Regions from separate parts of the Pseudonocardia sp. OZ21 genome, predicted to be linked through region 1. Evidence: riboswitches for the same ligand, from Rfam matches in the RefSeq annotation. Region 1 holds a riboswitch; the other holds the start of a gene.
What was found. A riboswitch is a leader RNA that binds a small molecule or an ion and turns the genes downstream of it on or off. The one in region 1 is predicted to bind cobalamin.
Positions count from the first base shown of each region.

Region 2: it holds a riboswitch for cobalamin, as region 1 does, so the genes downstream of both, cobN (cobaltochelatase subunit CobN) here and metE (5-methyltetrahydropteroyltriglutamate--homocysteine S-methyltransferase) in region 1, are expected to answer to the same signal.

Region 1 covers NZ_JCADBN010000002.1:685,111-692,193, reverse strand. Annotated here, with positions in the region: gene AC5L35_RS06810 (LuxR C-terminal-related transcriptional regulator) at 1-10, shown strand, start outside; gene AC5L35_RS06805 (MFS transporter) at 38-1,438, opposite strand; gene AC5L35_RS06800 (hypothetical protein) at 1,746-2,099, opposite strand; cobalamin riboswitch at 2,346-2,554, shown strand; gene metE (5-methyltetrahydropteroyltriglutamate--homocysteine S-methyltransferase) at 2,592-4,853, shown strand; gene AC5L35_RS06790 (heavy metal translocating P-type ATPase) at 4,824-7,083, opposite strand, start outside.
Region 2 covers NZ_JCADBN010000001.1:322,936-330,018, reverse strand. Annotated here, with positions in the region: gene AC5L35_RS01630 (cyclodeaminase/cyclohydrolase family protein) at 1-481, shown strand, start outside; gene AC5L35_RS01625 (serine/threonine-protein kinase) at 492-2,039, opposite strand; cobalamin riboswitch at 2,128-2,247, shown strand; gene cobN (cobaltochelatase subunit CobN) at 2,281-6,069, shown strand; gene cobI (precorrin-2 C(20)-methyltransferase) at 6,069-6,806, shown strand; gene cobT (nicotinate-nucleotide--dimethylbenzimidazole phosphoribosyltransferase) at 6,814-7,083, shown strand, end outside.

The DNA.
Region 1 (7,083 bases):
GCTCCGCTGAGCGCTGCGAGCAGGCCGACCGCACTCCTCACTCCTCCAGTGAGAGTCCCTGGGTCTCCGGGCCGAACCGCACGGCGACCGCCATGATCACGTACATCGCGCCGACCAGGACGAACAGGCCGACCGTGCCGGCGGCGTCGACGATCACCCCCGCCAGCAGCGGCACGATCGAGGCGGACAGGAGCAGCACGGTCACCATGGCGCCCGTGCCGAACGCCCTGATCCTGGTCGGGTAGAGCTCCGTCGCCCAGACGAAGGTCGTGGTGTTGAGCAGGATGAACATCAGCTGCAGCAGGCCGCCGAACACGAGCACCATGGGCGATGTCGCGAACACGATCGCGACGACGACCGCAACGGCCGAGCCGTATCCGAGCACCACCCGGCGCTTGAACCAGTAGCCGAAGATGCTGGCCAGCACCGCGCCCACCAAGCCGCCGACGTTGATGATCATGGTGTAGGTGAGCGAGGTGGACACGTCCAGCCCCCGCGAGACCAGCACGGTCGGCATGAACACCGTGACGGTCACCTGAGCGCCGAAGGTCATCGCGGCCACCACCCAGATCACCACCGTGTTGCGGGCCAACCGACCCTGGAACACCTCCTTGAGCCGCACCCGCTGCCGAGGCAGCCGCGCGCCCTCCACCGCGTCGATGTAGCGGGTGGTCGGCATGCCGGGTAGCGGGCGCAGCCGGTTCGCGGCCAGCCGGGTCAGCACCTTGTTGGCCTCGTCGACCTGGCCGTCGACCAGCAGGTAGCGCGGCGACTCCGGCAGGAACCAGCGGTAGGCGAGCACCAGAAGCGCGGGGACCGCCAGCACGCCGAGCAGCCAGCGCCAGGCCACGGTGGGTCCGCCGAGGGTCTCCTGCAGCGGGCCGAGCATGAGGGCACCCAGTGCGGAGGAGGCGAAGATTCCGAGACCGCCGCCCGCGACGTTCACCGTGGCCACGGCCGTGCCCCGGAACTTGGTGGGCATCAGTTCCGCGACCAGGGTGATTCCGGTGCTCAGCTCACCGCCGAGCCCGATCCCCACGACGAACCGGGCGACGAGCAACCAGACGAAGTTCGGGGAGAACGCCGCGGCCAGCGCGCCCACGGTGTACAGCGCGAGGGTGTACATCATGGTGATGCGCCGCCCGTAGCGGTCGCCGGTGACACCGGCGATCAGCGACCCGATCGCCATGCCGGCAAACGTCACCGTGGTCAGCAGCCCCACCTGGGCGTTGGACAGCGACCACTGGCTGGCGATCAGCGGCGCGGCCAGGCCGACGTCGTACTCCTCGATCGCATTGACCAGGGTGCCGACGGCGACCAGCACCAGGATGAGCACGTGCGCCCGCCGGAACGGGATGCGGTCCAGTGCCGAGGCGAGCTCGTGGCCTGCGCGGTCCCTGAGGTGTTGGAGATGGTCCGACGACGCCGAGTTCGTCATGTTGCTCCAGATGGGCGAGTACGTTTCCCGGGACCGGCACGACGTCGTGCGGCCGCCCCGCCGTCCCGATCGTGAAGTCGCTCTGCTCGTCGAGCACGACGCGACGTCGACCGGGCGCCGCTGAGGGCCGGCCGGTGAGTTCTTCGCCCTGATACAGGCGTGGTCGGCCGCGACGCCAGGTCCGCTACGGCGCCGACTGCCGGCGCCCCGAACACCCTTTCACAACGGTGACGCCGCCCGCCGCGGCCGACGGACCGTACTGCGCGGCACCGGCTGTCAGGCGCGCGATCGTGCTGTTGCCCTCTGGTTACGCGGTCCGTCCATGGCGTACGGACCGAGCGTGAGCGTCGTCCCGCCCTCGGCGGCGCGAGCGACCGGCGGGTGAACCGGCGCTGCTACGAGCCGGTGGGAGGTCCGCGTCGCGGTTTTCGGCGTAGTACGCGCGGTGCACGGTGTCCCACAGCAACTGGACCGCCACGGTGACGACGAGCGCGGTGGTGTCCTGGTCGCGGGTGGCCGGGTCGGAGACCTGGACGAGGTCGGTGCCGTCGAGCGCGGTGCGCCGGCCGGCGACTCCTGCTCGATCAGGTGCTGGGGGACGGGCCGACAGGGCTTCCTCGATCCGGCTCAATCGTGGGACGTCATTGCGGTCGAGGGTCATGGATGCACCATTCGGTCGGGTGGACTGCTGAAGGGCTGCTGCCGAGCGGAGCAGGTCGACCACGCCGTCGTGCGCCTGACACAGCATCGCGTTGCACAGCGGCCGGTCGCATCGGTGAGGGCCCCGGTGCGGGCCCTGGCCGGTGCGGCCGGACCGCCGCTCAGTGGTGGTGGACCTGCAGCATCCGTCGGGGTGTCACGGTGTCCGACAACAAATCTGATGGTGAAGTTTTGTGATCGAACCACTAATGTCTGCGATGCCGACGGTTCGGGCGGGTCACCGTCCGAGGCAAGAGGGAACCCGGTGGGAGTCCGGGACTGCCCCCGCAGCGGTGAGTGGGAACGACCGCCGTCACGAAGCACTGGGCGCGAGCGCCTGGGAAGCGACGGCCAGTAGGAGCACCAGGTCGGTGTGTGCCCGCGAGTCCGAAGACCTGCCGCCGGCACGCGCACCGCCTGGTGCGCGTCGACCGCGCTCGCGAGGAGAGAGCAAGTGTCAGAAACTCAGACCCCTGGATCCACCGTGCTCGGATATCCGCGGATCGGTCCGCGCCGGGAGCTCAAGCGTGCCGTCGAGCGCTACTGGTCCGGAGCATCCTCGGCCGAGGAGCTGCAGTCGGTGGCGGCCGGCCTGCGCCGCGGCACCTGGGCGGAGCTCGCCGGCTCGGGACTCGACTCGGTGCCGTCGAACACGTTCTCCTTCTACGACCAGGTGCTCGACACCGCGCGGGTCGTCGGCGCGGTTCCCGAGCGGTTCACCGCACTCGGCCTGACCCCGCTCGACGAGATGTTCGCGATGGCCCGCGGGCACGACGGCGTGCCCGCTCTGGAGCTGACGAAGTTCTTCGACACCAACTACCACTACCTGGTGCCCGAACTGGGCCCCGGTAGCCGCTTCGCACTCGCCGACCGCAAGCCGCTCGACGAGTTCGCCGAGGCGCTCGCGCAGGGAGTCGTGACGCGGCCGACGATCCTCGGGCCGGCCACGTTCCTCCTGCTGGCCAAGCCGGCGCCGGGCGCACCCGCCGGGTTCGTCCCGCTCGACCTGCTCGATCCGCTCCTGGACGTGTACGAGCAGTTGCTGGCCGAGCTGGCCGCGGCCGGTGCGGAGTGGGTGCAGCTGGACGAGCCGGCGTTCGTCGCCGACCGCAGCCCGGCGGAGATCGACGCGCTGGGACGGGCGTACCGGCGGCTCGGTGGGCTGACGGAGCGGCCGCGGATCCTGGTCGCGAGCTACTTCGGCGATCTCGGCCCGGCGCTGCCGGTGCTGGCCGGGACACCGGTGGAAGCGCTGGCTCTCGACCTCGTCGCCGGCCGGGCCGACACCGCGGTGGCCGTGCCCGCGCTGCGCGGCAAGACCGTGCTCGCCGGGGTCGTCGAGGGCCGCAACATCTGGCGCACCGACCTGGACGCGGCGCTGGCCATCGCGGCCACGCTGCTCGGCACGGCGGGGCGAGTCGAGATCGCCACGTCGTGCTCGTTGCTGCACGTGCCCTACGACCTCGACGCGGAGCCGGCGCTGGCACCGGAGCTGCGGGAGCGCCTGGCGTTCGCCCGGCAGAAGGTCCGCGAGGTCGTGCTGCTCTCCCGCGCCCTGCACCAGGGTCGCGACACCGTGGCGGGCGAGTTCGCCGCGGCCGGGGGAGCGGTGGCGTCCCAGCGCGACGAGCGGGTTCGGGCCCGGCTCGATGCCCTGGGCGCCGGCCACTATCGGCGGGGCACCGCGGAGCGACGTGTGGCCGCACAGCATGCGCACCTCGGCCTGCCGTCGCTGCCGACGACGACGATCGGCTCGTTCCCGCAGACCGGTGCGATCCGGGCCGACCGTGCAGCGCACCGGGCCGGCCGGCTCGACGACGCCGAGTACGTCGAACGGATGCGGGCCGAGATCGCCAGGGTGGTGCGCCTGCAGGAGGACATCGGGCTCGACGTGCTCGTGCACGGGGAGCCCGAGCGCAACGACATGGTGCAGTACTTCGCCGAGCACCTCGCCGGGTTCGCCACCACTGAGCTGGGCTGGGTGCAGTCCTACGGAAGCCGCTGCGTGCGCCCTCCGATCCTGCACGGCGACGTCAGCCGCCCCGAGCCGATCACCGTCGGCTGGTCGACCTACGCGCAGTCGCTCACCGCGAAACCGGTCAAGGCGATGCTCACCGGCCCGGTCACGATCCTGGCCTGGTCGTTCGTGCGCACCGACCAGCCGCTCGGCGAGACAGCCCGCCAGGTCGGGCTGGCACTGCGCGACGAGGTGCGCGACCTGGAGGCCGCCGGGCTGCGGATCATCCAGGTGGACGAGCCGGCGCTGCGGGAGCTGCTGCCGCTGCGCGCGGCCGAGCGGTCCGCCTACGTGGACTGGGCGGTCGATGCGTTCCGGCTGGTCACCGGGGGAGTGGCCGACTCCACCCAGGTGCACACGCACCTGTGCTACTCGGAGTTCGCCGAGGTCGTCGGCGCGATCGACGGACTCGACGCCGACGTCACCACGGTCGAGGCGGCCCGGTCGAAGATGGAAGTGCTCGCCCAGATCGGTCCCGGGGTGCCGCGCGGCCTCGGCCCCGGCGTCTACGACGTGCACTCCCCGCAGGTGCCCGACGTCGCCGAGATCGAGGCGCTCCTGCACGCGGCACAGCACTGGGTCGGGCCCGAGCGACTGTGGGTCAACCCGGACTGCGGACTGAAGACCCGCGGTGAGGAGGAGACGGTGGCGGCGCTGCGCAACCTCGTGTCAGCCGCCGCCGCTGCCCGCAGGAACTGACTCCCCTGCCGCGTGGGGGAGGGGCGCCGGACGGTCCGCCGCCCCTCTCCCACGCGTTCCCGTCCGGCCGCCGAGCCGGAGGCTGTTGGTGACAACGAGGACGGAGCTGGCGGCCATGGCCGCTCCCGCGAGCATCGGGTGCAGCATCCCCGCGGCCGCGACCGGGAGGGCGAGGATGTTGTAGCCGAAGGCCCAGGCGAGGTTGGCCTTGATGACGGTGAGGGTTCGGCGCGAGATCCGGACGGCGTCGACGGCCGCGGTGAGGTCGGCGCGGACGAGCGTGATGTCGGCGGCGGAGATCGCGATGTCGGTGCCGGTGCCCATGGCGATACCGAGGTCGGCCTGGGCCAGCGCGGCGGCGTCGTTGATGCCGTCGCCGACCATCGCGACCACCCGGCCCTCCGCCTGCAGCCGCGCGATGTGGTCGACCTTGTCCGTGGGTAGTGCGTCCGCCACGACGGTGGTGATCCCGACCGTGTCGGCGACCGCGCGAGCGGCGCCCATGCCGTCGCCGGTGAGGAGCACCGGTTCGAGTCCGAGCCGGCGCAGCTCCGCGATCGCGTCGGTGCTGGTCGGTCTGATGGTGTCGGACAGCACGAGCACCGCGCGGGCGCGGCCGGCCCAGGCCAGCGCCACGGTGGTGCGCCCCTTCGCCGCGGCCTCGGCGAGCGGCTCCTCGAAGGTGTCGGGGATCGGGATGCCGCGCTGCTGGAGCAGGGAGAGCCTGCCGAGCAGGACCTCGTCGTCGCCGATCACGCCCTGCATACCGAGCCCGTCGAGGGAGACGACGTCGCGTACCTCGGGGCCGGTCCGCCCGTCGCCGCCTGCCGCGTGGCGGGCGACCGCCTGCGCCACGGGATGCGTCGACGTATCGGCCAGCGCGCCGGCCACGACGAGCACCTCGTCGACGTTCGTACCGTCGGCCGGCACGACGTCGGTCACGGTCATCTCGCCGGTCGTCACCGTGCCGGTCTTGTCGAGCACGACGGTGTCGACCCGGCGGGTGGACTCGAGCACCGTCGGCCCGGTGACGAGCACCCCCAACTGCGCCGCACGGCCGGTGCCGACCAGCAGCGCGGTGGGCGTGGCGAGCCCGAGCGCACACGGGCAGGCGACGATCAGGACGGCCGTCGCGGCAGCCAAGGCCGTGGCCGCACCCGCGCCGGCGCCGGTCCAGAACCCCCAGGTGGCGGCGGCGAGCATGAGCACGACGGGCACGAACTCGCCGCACACCCGGTCGGCGAGGCGTTGGACGGCGGCCTTCCCGTTCTGTGCCCGCTCGACGAGGGCGGCCGTCTGCGCGAGCTGGGTGTCGGCCCCGACGCGGGTCGCCCGCACGACGAGGCGCCCTCCGAGTGCGACGCACCCGCCGATCACGTCATCGCCCGGTGCGACATCGGCCGGTGCCGGTTCCCCGGTGATCGCCGACGTGTCCAGCGCGCAGGAGCCGTCGACCACCACTCCGTCGGTGGCGACCTTCTCACCCGGCCGCACCACGAAGGTGTCGCCGACGGCGAGCCGGTCGGCCGGCACGAGAAGCTCCCGCCCGTCGCGCAGCACCCTGGCGTCCGTGGCGGCGAGCGCGAGCAGGCCGCGCAGGGCGCTGCCGGAGCGTCGGCGGGCCCGCGCCTCCAGGTAGCGCCCGGCGAGCACGAACGTCGTCACCCCCGCGGCGACCTCGAGATAGATCTGCCCTGCCGCGTCGGCCGGGGCGAGCGTGAGCTCGAAGGAGTGGGTGAGTCCGGGCAGGCCCGCCGTGCCGAACACCATGGCGTAGACCGACCAGAGGAACGCCGCGAGAGTCCCGAGCGACACCAGGGTGTCCATGGACGCGGCTGCGTGGCGCAGGTTCGCCAGTGCCGCGCGATGGATCGGCAGCGCGCCCCACACCACGACCGGCGTGGTCAGGCCGAGCGCCGTCCACTGCCAGAGCGGGAACTGGAGCGCGGGAACCATCGACAGCAGGATCACCGGCGTCGCGAGCGCCGCGCACGCGATGAGCTGCTGTCCCAGGGCGGCGAGGTCACGCTCGTGAGCGGCCTCGGCCTCGTCGTCACGGGTGGCCGGGTCCGGCTGCCAGGCCCGGTAGCCGGCGCCCTCGACCGCGGCCACGAGGTCGTCGACGGTCACCGTGCCGCCGTGCACGACGGCCGCTCGGCCGGTCGCGTAGTTGACGTTCGCCTGCACACCGTCGAGCTTGCGCAGCTTGCGCTCGATGCGCGCCGCACAG
Region 2 (7,083 bases), on a different contig from region 1:
CCCTGGCGGGGGCGGGGCGGCCGCGCTCGCCACCGCGCTGGCCGCCGCGCTCGCCGGGATGGCCTCGCGGTTCGGCGACGGCTCCGCCGCGCAGGAGGCCGACGCCCTGCGCGCCCGTGCCGCCCTGCTCGCCGATGCCGACGCCGCGGCGTACCGGGCGTACCTGGCGGCGGTGCGCCTCCCGCGCGACGACCCCTCCCGCGCCGACGCCGTGACCGCCGCCCGGAGCGACGCCGTCGGCGTCCCCGCGGAGATCGGGGGGATCGCGGGCGCGGTCGCCGACCTGGCCGCCGGGATCGTCCGCGACGGCAACCCGAACCTGCACGGCGACGCGGTGGCGGCGATCCACCTCGCGGCGGCGGCCGCGGCCACCTCCGCCGAGCTGGTGGCGGCCAACACCCCGCCCGACGACGTGCTGGCCAACGCCCGCGTCGTGGCGGCCGCCGCGCGGGCGCGCGCAGCCGAGGTGCAGGGCGGCTGACCGGCAGCGCTCAGCAGGCCTGCGGCGGGGCGATCGTGCGCGCTCCGCGGATCAGCAGGCCAGGGGCCGGGCCCGCCAGGCTGTAGGTGAGCCGCCAGTTCGTGCAGGTCTGGCCGCCCGGGCCAAGCTCGGCGGACTGGGTGCTGGTGAACGTCACGTCCACCTCGAGCCCGTCCGCGTCGTCGTCGCGCACCGCCGTCAGCACGGGGGAGTGGATGACCGTGGTGGCCTGCCCCTTCGCCCACACCTCCAGCCCGCTCCTGGCGATGTCGGAGTCGGGGTGCAGGAGCGCGAACGCGTCGGCGTAGCGGTTCTCGTTGATCCCCGCGACGTACTCGCTGATCACGGTGCGTGCCTCCGCCAGCGCGGGGTGCGCCACCCCCGGCGCGACGTCGACCAGGTCGTCGGGCGGGAGCTCGCCGGCCGACGTGCCGGTCGTGCCCGTGACGGCCGCGGGTTCGCTCGGCGCGGCGCGCACCGCCCGCGGACGGTCGACGAGGTGCAGGAACGCGATCGTTGCGAGCGTGGCCACCAGCACCGCGGCGACCATGGTCACCACCAGCGGACGGCGCCTGCGCCCCGGCGACACCCGCGTGGGCGGCGGCGCGAACTGCGGAGCCGGGGCGGCGGTGACGGAGGGATGCAGCCGCGGGACGTACACCGTCGCGGTGGTGCCGGGTCCGCCGGCGACCGGACCCTCGACGACGGCCCGGGTGACCGGCTGTCCCGTGGCCCGCTGCGCGCCCTGCAGTGCCTCGGCGGCCTCGGCGGCGGAGGCGAACCGGTCGCCCGGCGCCTTCGCCATCAGCCGCTCCACCACCCGGCACACCGCGTCGGGCACCCCTGCCGGGCGCAGGTCGGGGACCGGGTCATGGGCGATCCGCAAGACCGTGGCGACCAGCTCCTCGGTGTCGGTGACGAACGCCGGACGGCCGGTGAGCAGCGCGAACATCGTGGCGCCGAGTCCGTAGAGGTCGGCGGCGGGGGTGGCGTGCCCCTCCAGCAGCCGCTCCGGTGACGCGTAGGCCGCGCTCGCGCGGATCCGGCCGTCGGCCCTGGTCTCGGTGACGCCGGGGAGGCGCGAGATGCCGAAGTCGCCGAGCTTCGGCTCGCCGTAGCGGGAGACGAGCACGTTGGCCGGCTTGAGGTCCAGGTGCAGGATGCCGGCGCGGTGCGCCGTCTCCAGCGCCCCGGCCACCATGACCGCCACGTCCAGCACCTCGGCCCACGGCAACGGCCCGTCCCGGCGGATCCGGTCGGCGAGCGACCCCGCCGACATCAGGTCCATCACGATGTAGGGCTCGCCGCGGGCAGTGGTGCCGCTGCGGTGCACCGTGACGATGTGGGGGTGCCCGGAGAGCGCCCCCATCGCCTGGCACTCGCGGACGAACGCGCGCCGCACACCCTCGCCGTCGAGCCGTTCGTGCAGCACCTTGACGGCGACCCGGCGGCCGAACTCCGGTTCCTCGGCGGCGTAGACGGTGCCGTACCCGCCCTGGCCGACCACCTCGGGACGGGCCAGCCCCGGTATGCCGGGATCCGGCACGTCGGAGATCATCGGCGCAGTCTAGGAGCGCGCTCCTCGGGATGATCGTGCGCACGTCGGCATCCTCACGCCGCGTTGACCCGTGACCTCCCGATGTGTTCCAGTTCTCCGCGACGTCAGTGGAGGAAGCCGGTGTGAGTCCGGCGCGGTCCCGCCACTGTCACCGGGCCGGCACGCGCGGGCCTGGGAGCCAGACACTCGCTGCCGTCGCACCTCCACCAGTAGAGGGCGCGGACCCTCGGAAGGAACGCTGATGACGCGCGCTGCCTCCGCCACCACCGGCCGGGAGGGATCCGCCGCCGACGGGGCGTCGAGCACCGTCCTGCTGCTGTCCACCGCCGACACCGAGTTGCTGGCTGCCCGCAGCTCGGGGGCCCTCTACCGCACGGCCAACCCGGCGCGCGTCGAGCCCGCCGGCCTGGCGCCGCTGCTCGACGGCGTCGACGTCGTCGTGCTCCGGCTCCTCGGCGGGCGCCGCGCCTGGCCGGAGGGGGTCGACGCGCTCGTGGCGTCCGGGCGTCCCGTCGTGCTGCTGGGCGGGGAGGCCGCGCCCGACGCGGAGCTGATGGCCGCATCGACCGTGCCGGCGGGCGTGACGTCGGAGGCGCTGGCCTACCTCGCCGCCGGCGGGCGGGACAACCTGCGCGAGCTGCACCGGTTCCTGTCCGACACGGTGCTGCTGACCGGCGAGGGATTCGCCCCGCCCGCGCCCGCCCCCGACTTCGGGGTGCACGGCGAGCGCGAGCAGGCCGCCGGCCGTCCGACGGTCGCGGTGGTCTTCTACCGGGCGCACGAGCTGTCGGGCAACACCGCGTTCGTCGACACGCTCTGCGACGCGATCGAGGCGCGGGGCGCCAACGCGCTGCCGGTGTTCTGCGGGTCGTTGCGCGGTGTCCCGGCCGGCGGGGCGGACGGCCTGATGGAGCTGCTCGCCCGGGCCGACGCGCTGGTCGCCACCGTCCTCGCCGCGGGCGGCACCCGCGCGAGCGACGCCGTGGCGGGCGGCGAGGAGGACTCCTGGGACGCGGGCGCGCTCGCCGCGCTGGACGTGCCGGTGCTGCAGGGGCTCTGCCTGACCACGTCGCGGGCCACCTGGGCCGACTCCGACGCGGCACTCTCGCCCATGGACGCCGCGATGCAGGTGGCGATCCCGGAGTTCGACGGCCGGCTGATCACGGTGCCGTTCTCGTTCAAGGAGGTCGACGCGGGTGACGACATCCCCGTGTACCGGGCCGACCCGGAGCGCGCGGCCCGGCTGGCCGGGCTCGCCGTCCGCCACGCCCGGCTGCGGGCCACGCCCGTCGCCGAGCGGAAGCTCGCCGTGGTGCTGTCGAGCTACCCGACGAAGCACGCCCGCGTGGGCAACGCGGTCGGGCTGGACACCCCGGCGTCCGCGGTGGTGCTGCTGCGCGCGCTGCGGGACGCCGGCTACGCGGTGGGCGACTTCCCGGAGGACTCCGACCAGCTGATCCACACCCTGATCGCCGCCGGGGGCCACGACGTCGAATGGCTCACGGAGGAACAGCTCGCCGCCGCCCCGTCACGCGTGCGGCTGGAGCACTACCGCCGCTGGTTCGACGCGCTACCGTCCGAGCTGACCGACGGGATCCGCGAGCACTGGGGCGAGCCGCCGGGCTCGCTCTACGTCGACGGAACCGACGTCGTGCTGGCATCTCTGCAGTTCGGGAACGTGGTGCTGATGATCCAGCCGCCGCGCGGGTTCGGGGAGAACCCGGTGGCGATCTACCACGACCCGGACCTGCCGCCGTCACACCACTACCTGGCGGCGTACCGGTGGCTCGACCACGAGTTCGGCGCCGACGCCGTGATCCACCTCGGGAAGCACGGCACGCTGGAGTGGCTGCCCGGCAAGGGGCTCGGGCTGTCGGCCGAGTGCGCCCCGGACGCCGTGCTCGGCGAGCTGCCGCTGGTCTACCCGTTCATCGTCAACGACCCGGGCGAGGGCACGCAGGCCAAGCGCCGCGGGCACGCCGTGGTCGTCGACCATCTGGTGCCGCCGATGGCGCGCGCCGACACCTACGGCGAGATGGCGAAGCTCGAGCAGTTGCTCGACGAGTACGCGACCGTCGCCGCGATGGACCCGGCGAAGCTCCCGGCGCTGCGCGCGCGGATCTGGGAGGTCGTCACCACCGCTCAGCTGCACCACGACCTGCACGTCGACAACGCGCCCGGCGAGCAGGACTTCGACGACTTCGTCCTGCACATCGACGGGTACCTGTGCGAGGTCAAGGACGTCCAGATCCGCGACGGGCTGCACGTGCTGGGTGGGGTGCCTGCCGGTGAGGCGCAGGTCAACCTGGTGCTGTCGATCCTGCGCGCCACGCAGGTCTGGGGCGGGAAGCGGGCGCTCCCCGGCCTCCGCGCGGCACTGGCCGCGTGGGCGGGCCTGGACGAGCAGTCCCTCCTCGCGTCTCCCGGTGAGCGGTTGCAGCAAAGCCACTTTGACGCAACCTCGCTGCATGAAAGTGGCTTTGCTGCAACGGGGGCTGCGGCTGCCACCGGGGGCACTCCCGTGGAGCGGCTCGTCGGGCTCGCCGGGGGGCCGTCGGTCACCGGGGCCGACCTCGTCGACGTCCTCGAGGGCGTCGCCCGCGCGCTGGTCACGGAGGTGCAGGCCCGGGGCTGGAGCGACGCGGCGCAGGTGTGCGCGCAGCTGCTGGGCGAGGAGATCCCGGACGTCGTGGCGGTGCTGGAGTTCGGCTGCGCCGAGGTCGTGCCGCGGCTGAACCGCACCACCGACGAGATCGCCGGCGTGCTGCACGCCCTCGACGGCGGGTACGTGCCCGCCGGTCCGTCGGGCTCGCCGACCCGCGGCCTGGTCAATGTGCTGCCGACCGGCCGGAACTTCTACTCCGTCGACCCCAAGGCGATCCCGTCGCGCTCGGCGTGGGAGATCGGGAGCGCGCTGGCCGACTCGCTCGTCGCCCGGCACCTCGCCGACACCGGCACCTACCCGCAGAGCGTCGGGCTGACGGTGTGGGGGACGTCGGCGATGCGCACCCAGGGCGACGACCTCGCCGAGATCCTCGCGCTGATCGGCTGCCGCCCGGTGTGGGACGAGGCGTCGCGGCGGGTCACCGGCGTCGAGGTCGTGCCGCCTGCGGAGCTCGGGCGCCCGCGGATCGACGTCACGGTGCGGATCTCGGGGTTCTTCCGCGACGCGTTCCCGCACGTCATCACGCTGCTCGACGACGCGTTCGCGATGGTCGCCGAGCTGGATGAGCCGGCCGAGCAGAACTATCTGCGCGCTCACGTCGAGGAGGACGTGGCCACACACGGCGACCGCCGCCGCGCCACGTCCCGGATCTTCGGCTCGAAGCCGGGTGCCTACGGCGCCGGTCTCCTGCCGCTGATCGACGCCCGCAACTGGCGCAGTGATGCCGACCTCGCCGAGGTCTACGCCGTCTGGGGCGGCTACGCCTACGGGCGCGGGCTGGACGGCCGCGAGGCGCGCGCCGACATGGAGCAGTCGTTCCGCCGGATCGCGGTGGCGGCCAAGAACCAGGACACCCGCGAGCACGACATCGTCGACTCCGACGACTACTTCCAGTACCACGGCGGGATGGTCGCGATGGTGCGCGCGCTGACCGGGCGCTCGCCCGCGGCGTACGTGGGCGACTCCGCGGTCACCGACGCCGTGAAGACGCGCACGCTCGCCGAGGAGACAAAACGGGTCTTCCGCGCGAGGGTCGTGAACCCGAAGTGGATCGCAGCCATGCAGCGCCACGGCTACAAGGGCGCGTTCGAGCTCGCCGCCACCGTCGACTACCTGTTCGGCTACGACGCCACCGCCGGTGTGGTCGACGACTGGATGTACGCCCAGCTCGCCGAGAGCTACGTCTTCGACGAGACCAACCGCGACTTCATGCAGCGGTCCAACCCGTGGGCGCTGCGCGGGATCACCGAGCGCCTGCTCGAGGCCGCCGACCGCGGGCTCTGGGCCAAGCCCGACGACGCCGTGCTCGACCGGCTGCGCCAGACCTACCTCGACCTCGAAGGCGACCTGGAAGGCGAGTCGTGATGAACACGCTGGTCGGGGTCGGGGTCGGGCCGGGCGATCCGGAGCTGGTCACCGTGAAGGCGGCGAACCTGCTGGCCAAGGCCGACATCGTGTTCGTGCCCGTCGCCGACTCCGGCGAGACCGGACGCGCCGAGCAGACCGTGCTCTTCTACGCCGAGGCCTGGCGGGTCGAGCGGGTGGTGTTCGCGCTGCACGACCGCGAGCACACGCAGCGCCGGGAGCAGGCCTGGGACGCGGCCGCGGCGCAGGTGGCGCGCTGGTACGCCCGTCACCCTGGCGGCACGGCGGTGTTCGCGACGATCGGCGACCCGTGCGTCTACTCCACGTTCAGCTACCTGGCCGCGTCGGTGCGGTCGGTGGTGGGGGAGCTGTCGGTCGAGCTGGTGCCGGGGATCACCGCGATGCAGGACCTCGCAGCGCGCAGCGGAACGTCGCTGGTGGAGGGCCGGGAGGCGCTCGCCCTGTTCCCGATGACCGCGGGGCCCGAGCGGTTCCGGGAGGCGCTGGCGCGCGGGGACGCCGTGGCCGCCTACAAGTTCGGCCGGATGCTGCCGGAGACGCTCGCCGTCCTGCGCGAGACGGGCCGGATCGACGAGGCGGTGTACGGCGCCGGGCTGGGGCTCGCGGAGGAGGACATCCGCCCCGCCCGCGAGCTGGACCCGCACGAGGCCGGCCCCTACCTCTCCACGCTGGTCGTCCCGCCGAAACGCAACGGCCGCGGCCACGGGCTGCGCTGACGCCGCTGTGGATCCCGACGCGTTCTACGAGGTCGTGCACTCCCGCCGGGACGTGCGCTCGGGGTTCCTGCCCGGCGCCGCCGTCGACGACGCCGTGCTGCGCCGGGTGCTCGGTGCCGCCCACGCCGCGCCCAGCGTGGGTTTCTCCCAGCCGTGGGACTTCCTCGTCGTCCGCGACCGGGCCGTGCGGGAGCGGGTGCAGGCCCACGTCGCCGCCGCCCGGGCCGAGTACGCCGCCACACTGCCCGGCGCACGGGCCGCCGCGTTCCGCGACCTC